DNA from 4 places in the Paenimyroides ceti genome. Region 1 is predicted to be linked to each of the others. Evidence: riboswitches for the same ligand, from Rfam matches in the RefSeq annotation. Region 1 holds a riboswitch; each other region holds the start of a gene.
The links. Region 1 has a riboswitch for cobalamin ahead of QW060_RS04785 (TonB-dependent receptor plug domain-containing protein). Riboswitches for the same ligand answer to the same signal wherever they lie in the genome.
Positions count from the first base shown of each region.

Region 2: linked by a shared signal. The riboswitch ahead of QW060_RS06405 (DUF5074 domain-containing protein) and the one ahead of QW060_RS04785 (TonB-dependent receptor plug domain-containing protein) in region 1 are both predicted to bind cobalamin.
Region 3: linked by a shared signal. The riboswitch ahead of QW060_RS16375 (T9SS type A sorting domain-containing protein) and the one ahead of QW060_RS04785 (TonB-dependent receptor plug domain-containing protein) in region 1 are both predicted to bind cobalamin.
Region 4: linked by a shared signal. The riboswitch ahead of QW060_RS03220 (acyl-CoA thioesterase) and the one ahead of QW060_RS04785 (TonB-dependent receptor plug domain-containing protein) in region 1 are both predicted to bind cobalamin.

Region 1 is NZ_JAUFQU010000001.1:1,012,034-1,018,081, forward strand. Features, by position in the region: gene QW060_RS04775 (2-hydroxyacid dehydrogenase) at 1-616, shown strand, start outside; gene QW060_RS04780 (YncE family protein) at 741-1,772, opposite strand; gene QW060_RS04785 (TonB-dependent receptor plug domain-containing protein) at 1,778-3,622, opposite strand; cobalamin riboswitch at 3,653-3,852, opposite strand; gene QW060_RS04790 (ABC transporter substrate-binding protein) at 3,948-5,084, shown strand; gene QW060_RS04795 (iron ABC transporter permease) at 5,085-6,048, shown strand, end outside.
Region 2 is NZ_JAUFQU010000001.1:1,328,865-1,334,912, forward strand. Features, by position in the region: gene QW060_RS06390 (PhnA domain-containing protein) at 1-69, opposite strand, end outside; gene gap (type I glyceraldehyde-3-phosphate dehydrogenase) at 106-1,110, opposite strand; gene lipA (lipoyl synthase) at 1,153-2,028, opposite strand; cobalamin riboswitch at 2,212-2,387, shown strand; gene QW060_RS06405 (DUF5074 domain-containing protein) at 2,530-3,831, shown strand; gene QW060_RS06410 (T9SS type A sorting domain-containing protein) at 3,835-4,800, shown strand; gene QW060_RS06415 (ABC-F family ATP-binding cassette domain-containing protein) at 4,915-6,048, shown strand, end outside.
Region 3 is NZ_JAUFQU010000001.1:3,337,489-3,343,536, reverse strand. Features, by position in the region: gene QW060_RS16385 (efflux RND transporter permease subunit) at 1-826, shown strand, start outside; gene QW060_RS16380 (efflux transporter outer membrane subunit) at 829-2,298, shown strand; gene QW060_RS16375 (T9SS type A sorting domain-containing protein) at 2,334-3,422, opposite strand; cobalamin riboswitch at 3,527-3,684, opposite strand; gene QW060_RS16370 (energy transducer TonB) at 3,692-4,114, opposite strand; gene QW060_RS16365 (hypothetical protein) at 4,115-4,648, opposite strand; gene pth (aminoacyl-tRNA hydrolase) at 4,650-5,216, opposite strand; gene cls (cardiolipin synthase) at 5,264-6,048, shown strand, end outside.
Region 4 is NZ_JAUFQU010000001.1:691,812-697,859, forward strand. Features, by position in the region: gene QW060_RS03200 (HAD family hydrolase) at 123-779, shown strand; gene QW060_RS03205 (SRPBCC family protein) at 808-1,200, opposite strand; gene pyrE (orotate phosphoribosyltransferase) at 1,211-1,852, opposite strand; gene QW060_RS03215 (NUDIX hydrolase) at 1,860-2,453, shown strand; gene QW060_RS03220 (acyl-CoA thioesterase) at 2,527-2,919, opposite strand; cobalamin riboswitch at 3,043-3,174, opposite strand; gene QW060_RS03225 (GNAT family N-acetyltransferase) at 3,244-3,522, opposite strand; gene QW060_RS03230 (response regulator transcription factor) at 3,651-4,346, shown strand; gene QW060_RS03235 (sensor histidine kinase) at 4,346-5,722, shown strand; gene QW060_RS03240 (hypothetical protein) at 5,830-6,048, shown strand, end outside.

The DNA of each region.
Region 1 (6,048 bases):
TGCTTTTATGATGCATCGTTTTATTGCCGATGATCAATGGAGCTTGGCTAACAGGTCTGAAAATCTGGGAATAGAATTATACGGAAAAACTTTGGGTATTTTCGGAATGGGCAGAATTGGGTATGAACTGGCGAAAAAAGCCAAAGGAGTTTATGATATGAATATTATTTATCACAGCAGAAGTCAAAAGCCGGAATTAGAAAAAGAACTCCACGCTATGTATGTAGATTTTGATAAATTGGTATGTGAAAGTGATGTTATATCAGTACACAGTAATCTTTCTGAAGAGACAGAAGGTATTTTTGACAGTGAAGTATTCCGGAAAATGAAAAATTCGGCTATTTTTATCAATACAGCAAGAGGTGGCATTCACAATGAAAAAGATCTGATAACTGCCTTAAAGCAACAACAGATATGGGGAGCAGGATTAGATGTTACAGATCCGGAGCCCATGCAGTCTGATAATCCTTTACTAAAAATGAGAAATGTAGCCGTATTACCCCATATAGGATCTGCTACTACAGAAACCAGAGAAGCTATGGCAATCATGGCTGCAGAAAATTTAATTGCAATTGCTGAAGGAAAGAAAATGCCTCAGCAGATTATTCCTGACTAATGCTTTTTGAGTAATGAATTATAATCAGAATGAAGGAAACTGTTAATAAAATTATTGTTTCAGGATCCATAATAATAAAAGGCAATGTATACACATTGCCTTTTATGATCTGAAATAAATCGTTTTAGTTTTTATAGAAACCATTTGGTCCTATTGCTCCTGTTGAAAACTGCTTTAACAAAGCACCGTTTAGGTCATAAATGCTTACAACACCGTTATCTGTAAAACCTTTGGCATCTGCACTGTAAACCTTATTATCAATAACATTAAATCCGTAGAAGGTAGAGAAACCATTTTCTTCAACCGATAACACTTTTGTTTCAGGAAAACTTGTCAGTTGCAAACTCGTTTTATAAACATTATTAGCACTTACAAAATAGAAGTTGTTATTGTCTATAACCGCATATCTCGCTGAAGTAACCGCATTAGAAGAAACTGTTTTAGAAACTGTTAATCCGGAGATCATGTGAATTTCAGACTTGGTAGCATCAGAAGTTACCGCATATACATTGCCTGAAGCATTATCAACAGCAAGTCCGTTCGAAGCATATTCAAAAGTAAGATCCGTAACATTCACATTGTCACTTAAAGAAATCACTTCTACAACTTTTTGCGAAGCATAGCTGTTGCTTTGTACATATACATAATTATTGTTTGCTACAATGTATTCCGGATCAGCATCTAACTCTACTGAAGTGATAAACTGATAATTGTCTGCATTGTAAATTGTTACTTTTTTTGAAGCACTGTTGGTAACATATATCTTGCTGTTTTTTACAACAATGCGTCTTGGTAAGGATAGCTCCTGAGTGATCTGAGCTACTTTTTGGAATGTATAGCGATTTACTACTTCTATCGTGTTCGAATTATTAACTACGATAAAAGCAAAGTCTTTATAAAAAGCCAATGACTGAGCAACATCTCCTATGAATTCACTATTGTTTGCTGTAGAGAAAATGCTGTTGTGCTGTACGCTTAAATCATTTGAAATATAAGAAGCATTAGCATTGCTGGACTGGAAATTCCCTTCGTTCAGAATAATCACTCCATTGGAATACGGTTTATCTCCCGTAGGAATACCGGTATTTACATTATCATCACTGCTACAAGAATATAGAAGTGCTACTAAACTAATTGATAATAAAACTTTTTTCATTTTTTTTAAAATTTTAAGATGTATTGAATTGTATAATTTCTTCCGGGCATTGGTCTGTTCAATGTATTTTCATACATTTTATCAGATGCATTTTTTATTTCAAAAGCAAACATTTGCTCATTCTTTTTTCCGAAACGGTAACTGACTTGTGTATTAAAAAGGGTATAAGGGTCTATTGCAGAGTTTTCATCATTACTGGTGGTGGTATATACTTTACCGTTCATAAGCCCCTGTAGTTGTAAGCTTAGATTTTTATAGCGATACTGTATACTACCCGTTATTTTATGAAAAGGCACATAGATCAATTGTTTTTCAGTTTCATTGTCTCTTGAATCTGTGTAAGCATATGTACCCTGAACATTAATATGATGGCTGCCAAAATGAAGGCGATATGCTGAAAATAATTCCACTCCTTTTACAGTTACTTTATTCGTATTGGAAGCTTGCCAGTATCCTTCATTAGTGGGCAGCCAGCGAATCATATCATTAATGAAGATGGCATATACATTTGCAGAAAACTGCCAGTTTTTCCAGTTTATTTCCTGAGAAAGATCAGCCTGATAACTGCTTTCAGGTTTCAGATTTTTATTTCCTCCGGGTTCCCAGTAAATATCGTTGAATGTAGGAATTCTGTAATTTTTGGAACCGTTTAGTTTGATCGTGTAATTTTCTATGGGGGATATATAAAAACCGGCAGAGTAGAGCAGAGGGTTTTCATAGGCTTTTGTAAACTCTTTTTTAATTCCGAGTTCATATCCGCTTTTCGTACTCAATGTATGTTTTAACAGCAGACCTGAAGATAAAATTTCCTGTTGCGCCTGAGCAAATCCGGATCCATTACCTTTACCTTTATTGTGTTGATAATCCATCAATAGGGAAACAACGATTTTTTCAGTGAGCTTGTAGTCCAGATCATATTTTATGATGTAGCTGTTTACCTCTCCACCTGAATGACGATCAGAAGGCAGATAGTCAAAGTAACGGTAGTTTTCATTGATATAGGCCAGCCTTACAATACTGTTTGTTTTTTGTGTAGTTGCTTTCCACTGCAACAGATTTCGTGCAGATTGATTTTGATATTTTGTCTTTATCTGATTGACCGAAATCAGAGAAAAATGGCGTTCATCATCGTAGATATGAGAGAAAAAACGTATGTCATGGGTACGATTGATACGGTAGCCGATTGAAGTGTTAATACTATTATTCCAATATTGGCCGTTCAGGTTTTTACGTTTTTGTTTCTCAATATCAAAATCATTATCACTTTCGTTTCTGTTGATGTTGATTTGAGTACTCCATTTATCATTTCCTGCAGAAAGATTATAATTGACGCGATAAGTATTGTAACTTCCGTAGGTTAGTTGCAATTCATTATCAAAATGATTACTGAATTTAAGTTCATTATTGAGATGAATCGTTCCTCCGATGGCACCAGAGCCGTATAAAACGCTTCCTCCTCCTGGCTTTATGCTGATATCATTATATTCTTTATAGGAAATAGAATTGAAGTCGGTTTGCCCTAATAAAAGAGAATTTATGCGCAACCCGTTCCATACAACGGATGTTTGCTGTGCTGTTGTTCCCCTGAAAGAGGGAGATGAAACCATTCCAAAACCATTTTCTTTAAAATAAATAGAGGAGTTAAAAAGCAATAAATCTGTAAGAGAGCCATTACTTGTCTTTACTACCGTGTCATTTATTTTACGTATTGTCTGTGACAGGTTATGCGTTCTTAATTTATCATCTGTAATGATAAGTTCTTCAAGTTCTGTATGCTGATTGTTTTCCTGTGCATAAGTATGGCATGCCAAAATGGAAAACAATAATGAAACGGACCATTTTTTATTCATCGATATTACCTTTTTTCCCGAAGGTCTTTTTTAATGGTTATATTTTAGGCAGGTCTCCTGGCTTTGCTACTTGTTTGCCTTCCCAATTGCTTAGTGGCGTTATCAGACAAGTATCTTACATATATAAGAAAATGCTTACAGTTGCGGGTACAGCACAGGATTTGAATATGATCTCACCTGTTTCCCTATTATCAAAAATGCGTTTTTTGACCTAAAAGTTGATGCAAATGTAAGGCATAATTACTCACCGACAAATAATAATTAAAAAATGATCTTTGGCAGTAAATGGTAAAATAAGCTACATTTGTAAAAAAAATACTACGGAATGACTTCAAGAATTTTAAAATTAACGGTATTTCTATCTCTATTCGTTTTCGTCTCTTGTAAGAAAGAAACTGAAAAGACTACTGTTTCAGCAGTAACAAATTCAGTTGAGTATGCCAAAGGGTTTCAACTTTATGAATACCCTGATTTTACGGTTTTAAAAGTAACGCAGCCATGGCAAGATGCAAAAGAAACGTTTACTTACGTATTGGCAAATGATCTCTCAAAAATTCCGGACAGTTTAAAAAAAGAGGTCAGTATTCAGATTCCGGTAAAAACAGCTGTAGTCACCTCCACTACACATATTCCTTCACTCGTTGCTTTGGGTGAAAGTGAAGCATTGGTTGGTTTTCCTCATTTGGAATACATTTCATCTGAAGTCATACGCAAAAATATTAATGCTGGTAAAATAAAGGAATTGAATGATAATGAGAGTGTTAATCTGGAGTTGACAATTGATTTGAATCCCGAGGTAATAGTAGCGCACAGTATGGAAGCCAACAATCAAAAAATCAAAAGTCTGGAAAACGCAGGTCTGAAAGTACTTTTAAACGGAGACTGGATAGAAACCACTCCTTTAGGCAAAGCAGAATGGATAAAATTCTTCGGAGTTTTGTTTGATAAGAATCAGGAAGCTGCTGTTTATTTTAATTCCATTGTTACCGATTACAATCAGGCAAAAGAACTTGTAAAAGATGTGAAAGAATTACCTGTTGTTTTCAGCGGATCCATGTATCAGGATGTATGGTATGCTCCACAGGGAGAAAGCTGGATGGCCTATTTTATTAAAGATGCCAAAGGACATTATTTGTGGTCAGATACCAAAGGAACCGGAAGTTTGTCACTGTCATTTGAAACCGTTTTAGACAAAGCACAAAATGCCGAGATATGGATCGGTCCGGGGCAGTTTACTTCTTATGAGGAGTTAAAGAATAATAATAAACACTATACGGAATTTAGTGCCTATAAAAACAGAAAAGTGTTTACTTATAGTGCTAAAAAAGGACCAACAGGTGGTGTGATTTTTTATGAAGAAGCTCCAAACCGTCCTGATCTGATTCTTAAAGACCTGATTTTTATTCTGCATCCGGAGAAATTATCTGAATATACACCTTATTTTATAGAGGCATTACAATAAATGAGACTGATAAACCAGCATAAATTTCTTTTTTGTGTACTCGGCGCAATGCTGGTGGTGGCTTTTGTAGTGAATCTCAGTATTGGCTCCCTTCATATTCCCTTTGCTCAAATTATTGATATTCTTTTGGGTAAAGGAGCTGAAAAAGTAAGTTGGGAATATATTATACTCAATTACAGACTTCCTAAAGCATTAACTGCCATAATGGTAGGGCTTTCTTTGTCGGTTTGCGGTATGCTTATGCAGACACTTTTTCGCAATCCAATGGCAGAATCGTATGTATTAGGACTTAGTTCCGGAGCCAGTCTCGGAGTAGCCATAATTATTTTAGGAGCCGGTTTTTTACCTTTATTTATAAAACAATATCTTGTTTCTGCCTATGCAGTAGTCATTGCTTCCGTAATGGGAAGTCTTATTGTACTTATTGTTGTGTTGTTGGTTTCAAGAAAAGTAAAAGACAGTATGACGTTGCTTATCATAGGTCTTATGTTTGCCAGTTTTACCGGAGCAATTGTTGGTGTATTATCCTATTTTTCTACAGCAGAAGAGCTTCAGAAGTATACCTTTTGGGCATTGGGTAGTTTAGGCAATCAGTCATGGAGCAACATCGCCATTCTTTTCGGTAGTATTTTAACCGGAGCTATACTGAGCTTTCTGAGTTTAAAGACACTTAATGCCTTATTGCTGGGTGAAAATTATGCACGTAGTATGGGAATCAATATTAAAAAATCAAGATATATCATCATTATTGCTACAGGAATACTATCGGGTGCATGTACTGCTTTTGTTGGTCCTGTTGCTTTTGTAGGATTGGCAGTTCCTCATATCAGTCGTATGCTTTTTAAAACCAGTAATCATTTTATATTGTTTTTTGCGAACTGTTTTTTAGGTGCTTTGGTATTGCTGATATGTGACAGTCTGTGTCAGCTTCCGGGTGAAGCTTTCTTATTGCCTATTAACGCTG
Region 2 (6,048 bases), 320 kb from region 1:
ACCGGATTTGCTTTCGCACAGTTCGCATTGATTTCCGCTTCTTGTCTTTAATTTTTCTTCTGTTTTCATGGATTATAAATTAATGTGCAAAAATAGCAAACAAATTTAGTTATGGTCTGATAAATACGTAATTAAATCGATTATTCGGGAAGAATATCCTATTTCATTATCATACCATCCTACAATTTTTACCATTCGGTCTAAAACTGAGGTGAGTTGGGCATCAAATACACACGAATGTGGATTTCCTACAATATCAATGGATACTACAGGATCTTCTGTATATTCGATGATGCCTTTTAATTCATTTTCTGCCGCATTCTTAAACGCCGCATTTATTTCTTCTACCGATACATCTTTATTAATATAACAGGTAATATCAGTAAGTGAACCGTCTGGTACCGGAACACGAATACCGCCACCGCCTATTTTTCCTTCAAATTCAGGGAAAATTTTGGTAAGTGCCTTGGCAGCTCCTGTTGTTGTCGGAATGATAGATTGTGCCGCTGCACGGGCTCTTCTGAGATCTTTGTGGGGCTGATCCTGTAAACTCTGATCTGAAGTGTAAGAGTGAACCGTTGTTATAAAGGCTTTATCCAAACCTCCCAATGCATCTATAATCTTAATCATTGGTGCCGCATTGTTTGTGGTACAGCTTGCATTGGATACAATGATGTCTTCTTTGTTCAGAATATGCTCATTAACACCGAGTACTACGGTTTTAATTTTGTTGTCTTCAGGAGGAACAGATAAGATTACCTTTTTTGCACCGTTTCTGATATGATGCTCCAGAAGTTCATAGGTTTTATGTTTTCCGGTTGCCTCAATGACAAAATCAATGTTGAGATCATTCCAATCTAAACGGCTGATGTCTTTTTCTCTAAAGTAACGGATTGTTTTTTCATTGATATACAGATGATCCGTATCAAAACTGATCTCATCTGAGAGCTTTCCATGAGTGCTGTCATATTTCAACAGATGGGCCATGGTTTTAGTATCTGCCAGGTCATTGATAGCTACAATCTCAATCGTTGGATGGTGGAGGAGCAGACGACATAGATTACGGCCGATACGACCAAAACCATTGATGGCTATTCGGGTGTTTTTCATGAGTAAGAAAAAAGTCGTTCTTTTTAGAACGACCTGGATTTATTATAAAATATGTTTTTGTGCTTTGTAAGATGAGCGTACTAATGCACCGCTTTCTACATGTTTGAATCCTAATTCCAGACCGATGGTTTCATATTTTTTGAATTGATCCGGTGTGATGAATTCTTTTACAGGTAAATGTTTTTTACTCGGTTGCAAATATTGACCAATGGTCAGGACATCCAGATGTACACCTTTTAAATCATGCATGGTTTGGATTACTTCTTCTTCAGTCTCTCCAAGTCCCAGCATAATACCTGTTTTTGTACGGTTTACTCCCTGTTCTTTCAGATAGCGAAGTACTTCCAGACTACGGTCATATTTTGCCTGAATACGTACTTCTCTTGTCAGTCTGCGAACAGTTTCCATATTATGTGAAACTACTTCAGGACGTACGGCTATGATACGATCAAGGTGACGCTCCATTCCTTGAAAATCAGGAATCAAAGTTTCTAAGGTAGTTTCCGGGTTCATACGTCTTACCGCTTTTACCGTTTCAGCCCAAATGATAGAGCCACCATCCTTAAGATCGTCGCGATCCACGCTGGTCAACACAGCATGTTTAATATTCATCAGTTTAATAGAACGTGCTACTTTTTCAGGTTCGTCCCAATCTACTGTTTCAGGTCTTCCGGTTTTTACGCCGCAAAATCCGCATGATCTTGTACATATGTTTCCGAGGATCATAAATGTAGCGGTTCCTTCACCCCAGCATTCGCCCATGTTCGGACAACTGCCTGAAGTACAAATTGTATTTAACTTGTATTTATCTACAAGACCTCTTAACTCCGTGTATTTTTTACCCGTAGGTAATTTTACCCGTAGCCATTTGGGTTTGCCTTGTGGTGTAAGTGTATTTGAGTCGAGAACTGTGTTCATTTTATATCAAAAAATTGTATTGCAAATATAAACAATCTATATTGTTTCTATCAGAAATTGTTGATCTATCAAAGTTACTAAATCTAAAGATCATATTTTTAAAATTTGAGTTTTATTTAATACAGGTTTGTTTGTAGTTGTTAAAAATGATAAATCACTAATAAAAAACACTATATTCGCTTTTTATTTCGAAATATTTAAGGTTATAAAATAGTAAAAGGGAATCAAGTGAGATACTTGAGCTGTACCCGCAACTGTAAGCTATATACTTATTATTATAAAAAAGCCATTGATTGTAAAATTGAGAAGGCAAATAATAAGATGCAAGCCAGGAGACCTGCCTTAAATATACTGATTTAGCTTTCGGGAAAAAAGGCAGATATCACAGATAGTTTCAGTTATTTATAGCTGAAACATGCTATTGTTATAGATATTTTTGATATATAAACCCACGAAAGCTGACTCAGATTTTGTGGGTTTAATTTTTTAAATAACTATAACATGAGAAAAAATTATTTTTTAGTAGCAGCCTTTTTATCATTTGCGGTAAATGGTTTTTCACAACAGCAGTATTATGATGGTGTTCTTATTCTGAATGAAGGAAATATGGGAAGCAATGATGCCTCAGTTTCTTTTCTTTCACCTGACAATGAGCTGACGAATTATATTGACCGATTGGCAAATAATGATGAGGAATTGGGAGATGTAGGTCAAAGTATTGCTTTCCACGATGATAAAGCATTTATTGTACTGAACGCATCCAATAAAATTGTCGTGGTCAACAGTAGTACTTTTGAATATATTGAAACAATCGATACAGGTCTTGTTAACCCTCGCTATATGGCTTTTTCCGGAAACAAGGCTTATATTACCTGTTGGGGTGTAGGAAGCAATGAAGAAGATGATTATTTAGCGGTTCTAGATCTGGAAACTTACACACTGGGGCAACCTGTTCCGATGACAAACGGTGTTGAAAAAATAGAGGAAATCAATGGTAAACTTTATATTGCACATCAGGGTGGCTACGGTTTTGAGAGTAAAGTAAGTGTCTATAATATTGCAGATGCAACTACAACAGTTATCAATGTAGGAGATGTTCCCAAAGAGATGATTGTTTCGGGTAACAATATTTATCTGCTTAACGGTGGAATTCCTGATTGGGCTTCTTCTTTAGGTCTGGTGCAAACGCCTTCCAGTATCGGAAAAATTGATCTTACTACAGATACATATCAGACACTTGTAACTTTTTCAGAAGATATGCCTGCTTCTCATATGGCACAGCAGGGAGATGGTTTTTATGTGACGAGCAAAGAAAAAATATACAAATATTCTTTGACTACCAATACATTGGATACAGCCCCTTTTATAACAACTCCGGTGACCGATTATTTAGGAATTTATGGAATGGATATTATTGAAGATAAAATCTATGTAGGGGATGCAAATGGTTATGGCAACAGTGGATTTGTTTATGTATATTCAATGGAAGGTAATTTGTTGGATACTTTTAATGTAGGCGGTCTTCCCAATCATTTTTACCCTTCTGCTGTCAGCCCTTCAGCGGGTATAGATGATCCTAAAACATCTTTGGTATCACTATATCCAAATCCGGTATCAGATCGATTATATGTAAATTCAAAAGAAGAATTTTCAGTGATTATATTTGACTTATTTGGTAAGCAAATTCTTAAAACGAAAACAAGTACACAAGGAATTGATGTAAGTTACCTTGCAAACGGTACTTATATTGTACGTTTAGAAAATAACAAGCAAGTACAGACCTTGAAATTAATCAAGAAATAATACATGTTTAAATCGATCATTTTTCTGACCTTTTTTATTTCGGGCAGCTTCGTTTTTGCACAGCCTTATGCTCCTCAGGCAGGTACGCCAGGTTCTACAGCTATACATAAGGGAAGTCTGTCTTTTACGGCGTGGGCTACCGATGTACGGGTTGTAAGAGGTTTTCAGAATATTCAGCTTCCGGGGCTGGGTCTGGCAAGTAGCGGAGTTCCTGAAAATGCCATAGGCTATCCGGATGGTAATGTCGTAAGTTTGGGCGATAAAGGATATGCTGTTGCAACCTTTGAACATCCGATAAGAGACGGTCAGGGATATGATTTTGCAGTATTTGAAAACGGATCTGTCGGCTATTTAGAACTGGCAACAGTTGCTGTAAGTTCAGACGGAGTCAATTATTATATGTTTCCGTCACACAGTCTAACACAGACTCATACACAATTGGGAACCTTTGATACACCTGTAGCACAAAATCTGCATAATCTGGCAGGGAAATATATAGGCGAATATGGAACACCGTTTGATCTTTCAGATATTCAGAACGCTCCTCTGTTGGATAAACAGGCAGTTCGTTTTGTAAAAATCACTGATGTCTGCGGATCATTAAATCCGGTATATGCCACTTATGACAGTTATGGTAATAAAATCAATGATTCGTTTCCAACACCTTTTCCTTCGGGTGGATTTGATCTGCAGGCAGTAGGCGTGATTCATGAACAGCTTTTAAGTGAAGAAAGTTTTGATGTATTTGCATTAAAAGTTTATCCGAATCCTTTTACGACAGAACTTTTTATTTCAGATGATTATAATTATGAAATAGAGTATGTATTTAAAGATGTATTAGGCAAAACAGTTTTGGAAGGCAGGTATTACGGAGGCATTATCAATACTGGTTCACTTCCCTCGGGTATTTATCTTCTGACCTTGCAGAGTCAGGGGAAGAAAAGAAATCTAAAAATGATTAAAAAATAAATTATTGTTTTTTTTTGAAAATCGTCTGGTAGTAATATCAGGCGGTTTTTGTTTTTTTACTCCAATACGAAAAAACTAAATGTATATTTGCAAAAAATTAAGCAGTTTCTACTCATGATTACAGTAAACGATATCGCAGTTCAGTTTGGCGGTACTACCTTATTTAGTGGTGTCAATTTTTCTATAAATGAAAACGATAAAATTGCCCTTATGGGGAAAAATGGTGCCGGAAAATCTACTCTTTTAAAAATTATTGCAGGTGTTAGTAAACCGACTTCCGGCTCTGTTGCAGTTCCGAAAGAGGCTTCTATTGCCTATTTACCGCAACATTTGCTTACTCAGGATAATGCCACAGTACGGGAAGAAGCATCAAAAGCCTTTGCAGAATTATTTTCAATGAAAGCTGCTATTGAAGAAATAAACGAACAGCTGACTGTACGCACGGATTATGAATCTGATGAGTACATGAAACTTATTGAAAGAGTATCAGAATTAAGTGAAAAGTTTTATTCTATTGAAGAAGTCAATTATGATGCTGAAGTAGAAAAAATTCTAAAGGGGTTAGGATTTACACAAACAGATTTGGACCGTCCGACCTCAGAATTTTCTGGTGGATGGAGGATGCGTATTGAACTCGCTAAAATACTTTTACAAAAACCCGATTTGATTTTGCTTGATGAGCCTACCAACCATATGGATATCGAAAGTATTCAGTGGCTCGAAGAGTTTTTGATTAACTCGGCAAAAGCTGTTATGGTCATCTCGCATGATCGCGCATTTGTTGATGCCATTACCAACCGTACTATTGAAGTGACTATGGGGCGTATTTATGATTACAAAGCCAAATATTCTGATTATTTAGTATTGCGTCAGGATCGACGTGCTCATCAGTTAAAAGCGTACGAAGAACAGCAAAAGATGATTGCTGAGACTACTGAGTTTATTGAGCGCTTTAAAGGTACCTATTCCAAAACGTTACAGGTACAGTCTCGCGTAAAAATGCTTGAAAAACTGGACATTATTCAGGTAGATGAAGTGGATACATCGGCTCTTCGCCTAAAATTTCCTGCAGCTCCGCGTTCAGGACAGTATCCGGTAGTCGTAGAAGGTATGACGAAAAAGTATGGAGACCATGTCGTTTTCCATGAAGCCAATATGGTGATCGAAAGAGGGCAGAAAGTCGCTTTGGTAGGTAAAAACGGAGAGGGTAAATCTACTATGGTAAAGGCGATCATGCAAGAATTGGAT
Region 3 (6,048 bases), 2.3 Mb from region 1:
GTACCGGGTATATATGCAGGCTGATATTGATTACCGGACCGATCCGGAAACCTTTAATAATATTTTTGTAAAAAATGATAAAGGTGAAATGCTACCTGCCAATACGCTTGTAAAATTGCGAAAAGTATTAGGTCCTGAAACGGTTAACCGTTACAACCTTTTCAACGCTATCTCTATTAAGGCCACACCCGCAGACGGGTACAGCACCGGAGATGCTATAAAGGTAGTGGAAGAACTCTCTAAAGAACTACCCGGAAATTTCTCTTATGAATTTACAGGAATGACGCTTGAAGAAAAACTGGCAGGTAATCAGGCGATTATTATTTTCTCTCTGAGCATTATTTTTGTCTTTTTTCTCTTAGCCGCACAATACGAAAGCTTTATGCTGCCTTTTGCTATTTTATTATCTGTACCAACCGGTTTATTGGGGGTTTACTCTTTTGTAAACATGGCGGGACTGCAGAACAATATTTATGTACAGGTTGGTTTGATCATGCTTATCGGACTGTTGGCAAAAAATGCGATTCTTATTGTAGAGTTTGCATTACAGCAACGTAAAAAAGGTAAAAACATAACCGATGCTGCTATTGAAGGCGCCAAAATGAGACTGCGCCCCATTCTGATGACCTCTTTTGCGTTTGTAGCAGGGCTTGTTCCGCTGATGTGGACAGTAGGACCTTCTGCACAGGGAAATCATTCCATCAGTTTCAGTGCTGCCGGAGGTATGCTGTTCGGAGTAGCCACAGGTATCTTTTTTATTCCCTTATTATTTTGTGTATTCCAGACACTGGATGAAAAATGGAAAGCAAAATTTAAAAACGATTGATTATGACCCTTTATAACAATAAATATTACACGATTGGATTGAGCCTGCTTATGGTTTTAGTGCTGCATTCCTGTAAGCTTCAGAAAGAATATCAGGCTCCGGCTATTGAAGTACCGGATGCTTTCAGAGGTCAGGATTCCCTGCATGTTGCTACAGACAGTCTCGATGTTGCTGAGATTCAGTGGAAAGCGTATTTTGAAGACCCCTATCTTATCTCTTTGATTGAGCAGGGGCTTCAATATAACTTTGACATTCAAAAGGCGCTGAAAAACATTGAAATAAACAACCTCAGAGCCGGACAGGCAAATATGGAATGGCTTCCTTCTGTCAGTGCTACTTTAGGCAATGTAAATTATCAGTACCGTTCCAAAGATTTTTACAGTACGGCTTCTTCTAAATACTACAACACTCAGGGAAAAGAAGCTCCTGAAAACATGTATTGGTACACTATGCAGAATGCCAGTTCTCTGAATGTAAGCTGGGAAATAGATATCTGGGGTAAGATCAAAAATCAACGCGATGAAGTACTCGCAGGCTATCTGCAAACCAAAGAAGCCCAAAAGACAATACAAACCGAAATCATCAGTAAAATTGCTGAAGGATATTACAATCTGCTGTTGCTGAATGCGCAGCTTGAAGTTGCGCAATCGAATTATGAGCTTACTCAAAATACTCTAAAAATCGTTGATTTGCAATATCAGGCGGGTAACACCACAGCACTGGCAACACAGCAGACAAAATCACAGATGCTGGTAGCCAAGGCACTGATTCCTAATCTCAAGCAACAAATCGGGGTTCAGGAAAACGCATTGCGTTTGCTGATAGGTCAGTTTCCTGATGAAGTAAAATTCGGAAATGCCATGCTGTCTACACTCATTCCTAAAGATACCCTCACTATTGGTGTTCCGTTAGAACTGGTGCGTCACCGCCCTGATGTGGTAGCTGCTGAACTGGAGCTCGATGCCAAAAATGCCGTAGTGGGTGTTACACAGGCAAAGCGCTATCCGTCTCTGGAAATCAACCTCAGTGGAGGTGTCAACAGTATGCTTCCTGAAAATTGGTTCAACATACCCGGAGCCTTATTCGGAAGTGTTATTGGTGGGCTTACACAACCCGTATTCAGTAAAAAGAGATTAAAAACGGACTTTGAAGTGGCTAAAATTGAGCGTGAACAGGCTGAAATCGATTTACAGAAAACAGTTTATACTGCTATCACTGAAGTCTCTGACGCCCTTATTGTAATTAAAAATGTAGAAGAACAGCTTGCTATCGCAGAAGATCAGGTACAGACAACCAATCTGGCGATCAAACAATCCAACCTGCTTTTTAACAGCGGATATGCTACTTATCTGGAAGTAATCACGACACAGAAAGCAGCACTTGAAAATGAGCTGAACCTCAACAGAATAAAACATGCAAAACTACTTTCGCGTGTAAAATTATACAAATCGCTGGGTGGAGGCTGGCAATAAAAAAATGCGCTTTGGGTTCAAAGCGCATTTTTTTATTATTTTTTCCATAATTTTTGAGCCGTTCTCCCCGTCTCAGTCCATACTTCTATAATATATATTCCGGAACTCAAAGCAGATACATTCACTACCGTATCAGTTCCTTCCTGTATCTTTTTCCCGGTACTGCTATACACTGTATATTTTTTAAGTGGCTGCTCTGTCTTTAAGGTAACCGTCTCAACTGCCGGATTCGGATAGATGCTGAATGAAACCTTATGATGCTCCCCGTTTGCAAGAGTTCCTTCTTCACGAGGCGTAAAAGGTCGTCTTGAGCCCAGGCTCAGTCCAAGCCATTGCCCGTTTTGTAGAGCAACCTGAGCAATAACTGTTTCTTTCCAATCCGAGAGATCTGTTCCCGTATAAGATTTCCATTCTCCTGCCCCGCTATATGATGTCCAGTTGATTTCGCTAAGATGGGTAGCATCCATTACATAATCAAATGCATCGGCTTCTGTTTGTATCAGTTCTAAAGCTTCTTCTGCAGTTATCGTTTCTGTCTCATAGCGGATTCCAAAAACAAAAGAGTCTGCTCCGGCTTCAGAATCGGTTCCGAAATCAACCACAACAAGACTTTTATGGGTTCCTGTTCCAAACCAGGTAACAATATCTTCTTCTGAAAACCATTGTGAGCTGTAAGCCGCTACCGGTGTTGAAGGCTCTTCAATATCATCCGTCATCGCCGTCATACCAAACCACATACCGTCATATAGATCTGTATAGCCCACTCCGTTATTCATAGATAAATTTTCCAGTGATGTTCCGTCAAAAGTAGCCCAACCAAACTGATCCGGCAACTCGGTATGGTGGTTATAAGTAAGGGAAGATAAATATCCACTGTCAATCTGAGCCTGCAGCTTTGGTTCAGCAGCAAGAAGAGCATTCAGCATATCTTCTACTGTCAGATCTTCGTTTTCAAAACGGTATCCCCAGGCATAGGAATGAATGGTTTCTTCTCCTTTGAAATCCGCTACTAAAAAAGCTTTTTTAGTACCTTCTCCCACCCAAAACCGGATATCATTTTCTGTAAATTGTGCAAAAAGGGATTGTGTCAGTAATAACACGAAAAATAAGGTAATTTTTTTCATCCTAAATATGTTTGTTGTTAAATATACAGTATGACAACTTTTAGGATATAAAGAAAATAAAGCAGAGCCAATGCACTATTCTCATCAACTTTAACTCCCGAAAGTTTAATGTTGTGAAAATGGCAGGTATCCTGACTTGCGCCCTTTTTCTTATACAAGAATATGGTATCGCCTACAGTTGCGGGTACAGCTCAAGATTTGATGTAATCGTACTTGATTCCCTATTAATGAACAATGTTCAACCGATTTCGGCGCAAAAGTAGTAAAAATTATTCAGCGAGATTCAATGTAATGGGAAGAGAATAACGCGCTTTGACCGGTTTTCCGTGCTGATCGAGTCCGGGCTCAAATTTTCTGAGTAGCTTTACGACTCTTAATGCCTCCTGATCGCAAGGCACACACACTCCTTTTTTTATGGTGACATCAGCCACATTTCCTTCTTCATCCACAATAAATTCAACCATAATAGTTCCGGTAATGCCCTCATCTATAGCCTCACGCGGATAATTGTAACTCATGGCCACTGTACGGCCTATTGCTTCAATTCCACCGATATACTGAGGTTGTACCGAAAGTTCCGGAAAATCTGTGGTGTTTGATCCGCGACCGACAACAGGTACTATGCTGTCATTTTGTGCGTTGAGCAACTGTACGGAGCAAAAAAACATCACTATAAAAAATACGTTTTTCATCTATCGCACTTTAAAATTAAGTTCTTCAAAAAGCTGAGGTACCGCTGCCTTAAAGCGCACGCTTACCTGTGTTTCTTCCTCTGAATGGTCGATTTGTAAATCGCCTTGTGTTACTCTGAAATTGCCCGCAAACCCTTTACAGTAACATTGTCTTCCAAAAACCATAAAAACATTTTGCAAATCAGCATCCTTATATTCTTTTTTGAATGCCTCAGCCGGGATCTGGAAAAAGAGTTCTTCTGTATGAAAATCATCCTGATACTTTCCACTGGCCGTTTTTTCATATTTATAGTGAACGACATAACTGCCTTTCTGATCGATCACTTCCACATATACCTCTCTTCCATCTTCGCTTTCCCGAAGTGACAACGCTTTATCTTTAAGACGCTCTGCCGTGCAATTGCCTTGCTCCGGACATGGATTTTTGATTATTGCCGCCATCGTTTCTGCTGTTTTTGTTTCTGTTTTCCTATTAAACATAGCACAAGCTGTAAACAGATTGGCTAATAATAAATACAATATTGCCTTTTTCATACTATTTTCCGTTAAATGAAGTCATTGTATTTCCCAATCCAGCTAAAGCAAAGGATTTAACTGCTTCTGCAGCAACTTTGAGACGCTCTTTTAAAGCTTCCTTTTCCTCTTCTGTCCAGTCTCCCAATACATAATTTGCCTGCTGTCCCTTTTTAAACTCATCGCTGATTCCGAACCGGAAACGCGGATATTCTGTGGTACCCAATAGTGCCTGAATGCTTTTCAGACCGTTATGGCCACCATCTGAACCTTTTGGCTTGATGCGCAAAGTACCGAATGGCAGATTGAGATCATCCGTAATCACCAGCACATTTTCAGCGCTTATCTTTTCTTTTTCCATCCAATACTGTACCGCTTTTCCGGAAAGGTTCATATAGGTATTCGGTTTTAACAGCAATAAGGTTCTTCCTTTTATTTTTACCTCTGCCATACTTCCCAGTTTTACGGTTTGGTAATCTGCTCCCTCTTCATTTGCTAAAAAATCCACTACTTTAAAACCGATGTTATGGCGTGTATTTACATATTCGGCTCCGATGTTGCCCAAACCGACGATTAAAAACTTTTTCATTTGCTGTTTTATTTTTCTAAATTACAAAGGTATTAAGAAATAGCAAAATGGAATACATACATTTGATATGGGATTTTATAAAAGAATGGTACTGGATACCTATATCTCTGATTTATATTTCTGTTATCATCACTATCCTCATTGAAAACCGCAATCCGGAAAAAACGATTGCATGGATTCTTATCATCGTATTTGTTCCGTTGCTCGGTATTTTGTTTTATTATCTGTTTGGACAGAAATTCCAGAAAGAAAAATATTTCCGGAAACTGGACAAACATCTTCAGCAGGAGATTCTCACGCGTTGGAAAGATTTGCATCCCATCATGGAAAAAGAAGTTCAGGCCATTGGAGAGCCTTTTGGAAGTGTTTTTCAATATTTGGTAAACACCCGTTCTTCTTCCCTTACGCTGAAAAATAAAATATCCTTACTCTTCAATGGTGAGCAAAAGTTTCCGGTCTTGTTGGAAGCTATGGAAAATGCCCGACACCATATCCATCTGGAATACTATATTTTTGATGATGATACTACAGGCCGTACGTTTATAGAACTGATGAAGAAAAAAGTGAAGGAGGGTGTTATTGTGCGGTTGATGACCGATGATTTTGGTTCTCCCCGGCTTTCAAAACTGCGCAAGGAACTGCTGGACAGCGGTATTGATTTTCAGGTGTTTTTGCCCGTGCATTTCAATTCTCTTGCCAACAGCAATTACAGAAATCACCGCAAAATTGCCATTATTGACGGCAACATCGGCTTTACGGGCGGTATCAATATTTCTGATAAATATTATAACCAAACCCCTCCAAAAAACAAAAATACCCTGTACTGGAGAGA
Region 4 (6,048 bases), 320 kb from region 1:
AGCCTACAAAGATACGTAATTTTGAAAAGGAAAAATTTAAATAGTGTTAATAATCCAATAGATTTTCTCAGGCATTTTTTTATTGGGCTTTGTGTCGTAAATTTGCATAAAACAACAACAACATGGTTAAAACGGTTATATTTGATATGGATGGCGTAATAGTAGACACTGAGCCTGTTCATAAATACGCCTATTTCAGACATTTTGAGGAATTGAATATCGATGTATCAGAGGCTATGTATGCCACTTTTACCGGAAATTCTACTAGAAATGTTTTCCAAAAATTAAAAAATACGTTTGATCTTCAGGAAGAAGTAGAAAATCTTATTCTAAGAAAACGCAGTCTTTTCAATGATGCATTTGATACAAAACCTGATTTAGAGCTCATTCCGGGGGTTTTTGATCTGATTAAAGATTTACACGCCCATGATATTGAATTGATACTGGCTTCATCGGCATCCAAAGGAACTATTGAAAGGGTATTTAACCGTTTTGGATTACATCCTTATTTTTCTCATAAAGTAAGTGGAGAAGATTTTCCAAAGTCAAAACCGGATCCTGCGATTTTTTTACATGCTGCTTCTTTGGCTACCTGTATAAAAGACGAGTGTGTTATCATTGAAGACAGCACCAACGGTGTAAAAGCGGCTGTAGCCGCTGATATTTTCTGTATTGGGTATAACAGTGAAAATTCCAAGCTTCAAAGTCTTGATGGAGCGGGATATTTTGTCCATGATTTCAAACATATAAATGCCGGAATCATTAAAACACTGAAATAAAAAAAGAACCTTTAAGGTTCTTTTTTTATTATAGTTTAGACATATTGTTAGCCAGTGTTTCAATAAATTTACTGATAGGACCTTTAATCATCATGGCCATCATGGCATTAAAGGTGCCTTCAAATAAGAGCTGAATCTCCGTTGATTCTGTTCCTTTTTCCTCTATGTTAGCTGTAAGTGTAAAAGGAATTTTATCACTTGCTGCGCCTAAAATGATTTGAGTATTCGGAGTCTGTTGTTTTTTTACCAGTTTGATTTCCGGCATCCCTTTCAATCCGAAGATAAAGCAGTTTTCATCTACTACTTCAAATTTAGAAGTATTCTCCGGCATCAATTTTTCAAAATTTTTGATATCATTCAGCGCATTAAAAATATAAGCTGCTGATTTCTCTACACTAACTTTTGGACTTTCTAAATTCATATCTTCTTGTTTAATTATTCCACCCTGCAGGATCAGAACTCCATACTTTGAGTGTTTCGTGTTCTTCTTCGGAAATATAATTTTTTAATACGGCTGTTTTTAGTAAAGTAGGATAGTTGCTCAACGTGGTAAGTGCCACTCCTGCATTTTTGAAATTTTCTGCAGCTACGTCAAATCCATACGTAAAAATAGCTACCATTCCCAGAATTTCAGCTCCGTTTTCTTTTAAAGCTTCTACAGCCTGTAAGCTGCTCTTTCCGGTGCTGATCAGATCCTCTATAACCACTACGGATTGCCCTTTTGTGAAAGCGCCTTCAATCTGGTTTTGTCTTCCGTGTTTTTTCGGTTCCGGGCGTACATAAACAAAAGGTAAATTTAGGGCTTCTGCTACCAGTAAACCAATACCGATAGCTCCGGTTGCTACTCCGGCAATCACATCCGGTTTACCATACTTTTGCTCTATATTGGCGGCAAATTCATTTTTTAAAAAAGTTCTTATCTCTGGAAATGAAAGAGTTATGCGGTTGTCGCAATAAATTGGCGATTTCCATCCCGAAGCCCATGTAAAAGGATTTTTAGGATTTAATTTAATTGCGTTAATTTGTAAAAGCAATTCGGCCGTTTTCTGTGCTGTGTTGTCATTAAAAATCATACTACAAATGTATAAAGTTTTTATCAACGACAAACCTCTTTTACTGACAAATAAATTAGAAAAAGAAACCGATTTTCAGCTTTTTTTACTTGAAAGTGCCGATATAAATAAAATCATTGTAAAATTTTATCAGAATAAAATTCAGAAAGCCATTTTATACCATCCTGATGAAGAAAAGATTCTTAAAAAGCTCAAAGAAAAGATCACGGTAAACAAAGCCGGAGGCGGACTGGTTCGCAACTCGGAAGGTAAAGTCCTCTTTATCCTCAGAAATGGAAAGTGGGATTTGCCAAAGGGAGGAACTGAGAAAGGGGAAACGATTGAGCAAACCGCTATTCGGGAAGTAGAAGAAGAAACAGGAGTACAGGGATTATCTATAGTTGAAAAATTGCAGAAAACCTATCACGTATTTAAACGAAACGGGGAATACAGACTTAAAATCACCCGTTGGTTTGAAATGAAAACCGATTATACGGGACATCTGATGGGACAAGCTGAAGAAGGTATTGAAAAAGTTGTATGGCTGGATAAAGAAGAAATAAAAGAAGCACTGAAAAATTCATATGAAAATATCAAGCTGCTTTTTGAAGAAGAAGCATAATGCCTCTTTGGATTAACAAACGGTAATAAAAAAGGTATCATATCGCAATTTTATGATACCTTTTTTAATTTATCTATTGTTTGAAATGGATAGGAGTTGGTTTCTTATTTTCGTCGATTGCCACGAAAGTAAACTGTCCTGTAATTGCTTTTTCACGTTTTTCAGAATACATTTCTTCAATGTATATCTCTACATAAACTACGAGACTGGTATTACCTACTCTTGTAACACGACCAATAAGTTCTACAAAAGTTCCTGCGGGAATCGGTTTGGTGAAATCGATTTTCTCACTGCTGATCGTTACCATTTTTTGTCTTGAAAATCGGGTAGCAGTAATAAAAGCTACTTCGTCCATCATGTGCATGGCTGTACCTCCGAAAAGAGTATCATAATGATTGGTAGTGTTAGGGAATACCGCTTTGAAAATGTGGGTTTCTGAATTCTGAATTCGTTCTTCTAAAGTCATTTTGTAAGATATAGTTTATAAAATTAATTACAGCAATATCCGAAACAGAACGCATACTGAGAACATACCTTTTTACAAAGGTATTTCAGGCTCTCAGACAGCTACTTCAATCGCGAAAGTATTGCCTTTATGTTTTTTAAGGATAGTAATCTGACTTATATTTAAAAAAATATTTACAGTTGCGCGACAGTTCATGATTCTCACATGATTCCCTAATTAAAAAACCGGAGTTTTTCCTTAAAAATTTCAGCAAATATAGACCTTATTAACCGATTTTAATCGATTAATGGTTTATAAAATTTCTAAAAATAAAAGACGTACTGTTTAGAGTACGTCCTGAAGATCTTGATTCTTATCAAAGGTAGCTTTGGCAAACGGGCACAGCGGAATGATTTTGAGATTGTTTTTTCTCGCATAGTCAACTGCTGCAAGAACCATTTTCTTTCCAACTCCCTGTCCGTTAAATTCCGGGTTTACTTCCGTATGATCAATGATAAATTTAGTGTCACCTACCCAGGTATAGGTCATACGACCTGCTTCAGCGTCATTTTCTGAAGCCTTGAAATACCCCTTATGTCCTTCGTTGATCTGTTCAATGTTCATGATATATTTTTTATATCTTTAAAGATACTAATTTATTTCAGATTAAAATCTAATCGCATTCTAATCTCGAAAAACATGATAATTTGTGTAACTCTTGGTATTTTTGTAAAATGCCTAATGCTGATTTTATGAATACGATATTACTTGTTGAAGACGAACCTCATGTAGCCGACCTAATCAAGCAGAGTCTTGAAGAAGAAGGATACCAGGTCATCCATGCTTTTGACGGAATTGACGGAATGAATATTCTTAAAAAACAAACGGTTCATCTGTTGATTTTAGATATTTTATTGCCCAAAATGAACGGTCTTGAAGTATGCCGGCAGATACGGAGTGAAGGCTATCTTGATCTGCCTATTCTGATTCTAACGGCTTTGGGTAGTGCTGAGAACATTGTATTGGGGTTAGACACCGGAGCAGATGATTATCTGGCAAAACCTTTCAAGCTTATTGAACTCAAGGCTCGTATCCGGACTTTGTTGCGAAGAAGTGAGCTGTTTGAAAACACTTCTGCAAAGGGACACGATCTTTATAAATTTGCCGATCTCGAATTAAACGATTATACTAAAAAACTTACCAGAGGCGGGCAGGAAATATCCCTTACCTCTACAGAATACAGGCTGTTGCTGAAATTTATGAAAAATCCGACCAAAGTATTGAGCCGTACGGATCTTTTGGATGATGTATGGGGCATTAATTTCGATATCGGAACCAATGTAGTAGATGTATATGTAAACTATCTGCGAAAAAAACTGGACAAACACGGCAATCAAAAACTCATACATACCATTACCGGTATGGGATATGTATTAAAAGAAAACTAATGAAAACGTATAGTAAAACCGTTTTAGTCATCATTACCGTATTTGTGGTATATACCTTGCTTTTCAGCGGTTATATTTATTATTCCTTTTCTAATTTTGCTTTTACAGACTTCTACAAAAGACTGGAATTAAGGGTTTCAACAACCGCTGTAATGCAATTGGGGGATGCACAGGAATCCGTAAATGTGGAGGAAGTTTATAAAGATTATCTGGAGAAATTACCCCATCAAAAAGAGTATATCATTCCTTTGACTAAAGCCGGAAAGGATACAGTGCGCACAAAAGGTATTCCAAAACAACTCCTTCAGGATGCGCTGAACAACGGCAAAGCAAATTTTAATCAAGGTAAACTTTTTTATTCGGCATTGCTGTATAAAGACAAACAGCAGCAGGAATATATGGTAGTAGTTTCTGCAGAAAATTATTTTTACAATCATCATATTACGTATCTGCGCAATCTGCTTATTACTTCACTCGCATTTTCAGTATTACTGATTGTGATTGTTTCTCATTTTGTATTCCGAACCCTGATTCGCCCAGTTAGAAATATTATCAATGAAGTAAATAAAATAGGTTCCGAAAATTTACATTTGCGTTTGGTTTCTCCTACGAGTAATAATGGAGATCCCATCAGTGAGCTTACAAACACCTTCAATGATATGCTCAACCGTTTGGAAACTTCTTTTGAAACGCAGAAAAATTTCATCAGCAATGCTTCTCACGAGCTCAATACGCCCTTAACCTCTATTATGGCAGAGGCGGAACTTGCCTTGTCAAAAAAGAGAACTTCTGAAGAATATGAAACTGCTTTGGCAAAAATCCTTGAAGAAGCAGACAAGTTGGAACAGAAAACCAAAGCATTACTATATCTTGCGAGAACAGGCTTTGATGGTAAATCTCAAAAGTTTTCAAAAGTACGTGTAGATGAAATCCTGTTGGAGGTAAAAGACAATCTTCAAAGCGTCAATTCTAATTTCAAAATAAAGATGGATTTCAGTCTGTTGCCGGAAAACCCTGAAAAGCTTAAGATAAAAGGAAACGGACCTTTGCTGCATCTGGCAATATCCAATATCGTTTCCAATGCCTGTAAATACTCCAATCATCAGCAGGTATATCTGGCATTAGGAGCTTCAGACAATTCGGTTGTTATAATCATTAAAGACCATGGAATCGGAATCCCTGAGCGCGAAATACAATATATTTATGATCCGTATTTCAGAGCATCCAATACATCCAACTATGAAGGTTACGGAATCGGATTGCCTTTGAGCCGTAACATTATACTCATGCATAAAGGTGAACTTATTGTCCGTTCAATTGAAGGTGTAGGCACGACCGTGCAAATAAACCTACCAATCGGAGATTATAAATTATAATTCTAATCACTTTCTAATAATTCTGCTATTTTCTAATCACTTTATAATTTCATTCTAAAAAGTTTCTAATGGCTGCGGTAGTAGCTTTGTAATAAATAATTACAGATATGGAAACAGTAAAGAAAATAGTAATTCCAACGGATTTTTCCGTTAAATCTCTGAATCTGGTAGTAGATGTGATCAAAAAATATCCGTCATCTGTGTTAGACATTGTTTTGGTACACGGGTATGAAACATCTAATTCCATTTCCGATCTGCTTTTTTTTTCAAAAGGAAAAGTATTGGAAAAGCTACAGACTTCAGAATTTAAAAAATCCTGTAAACTT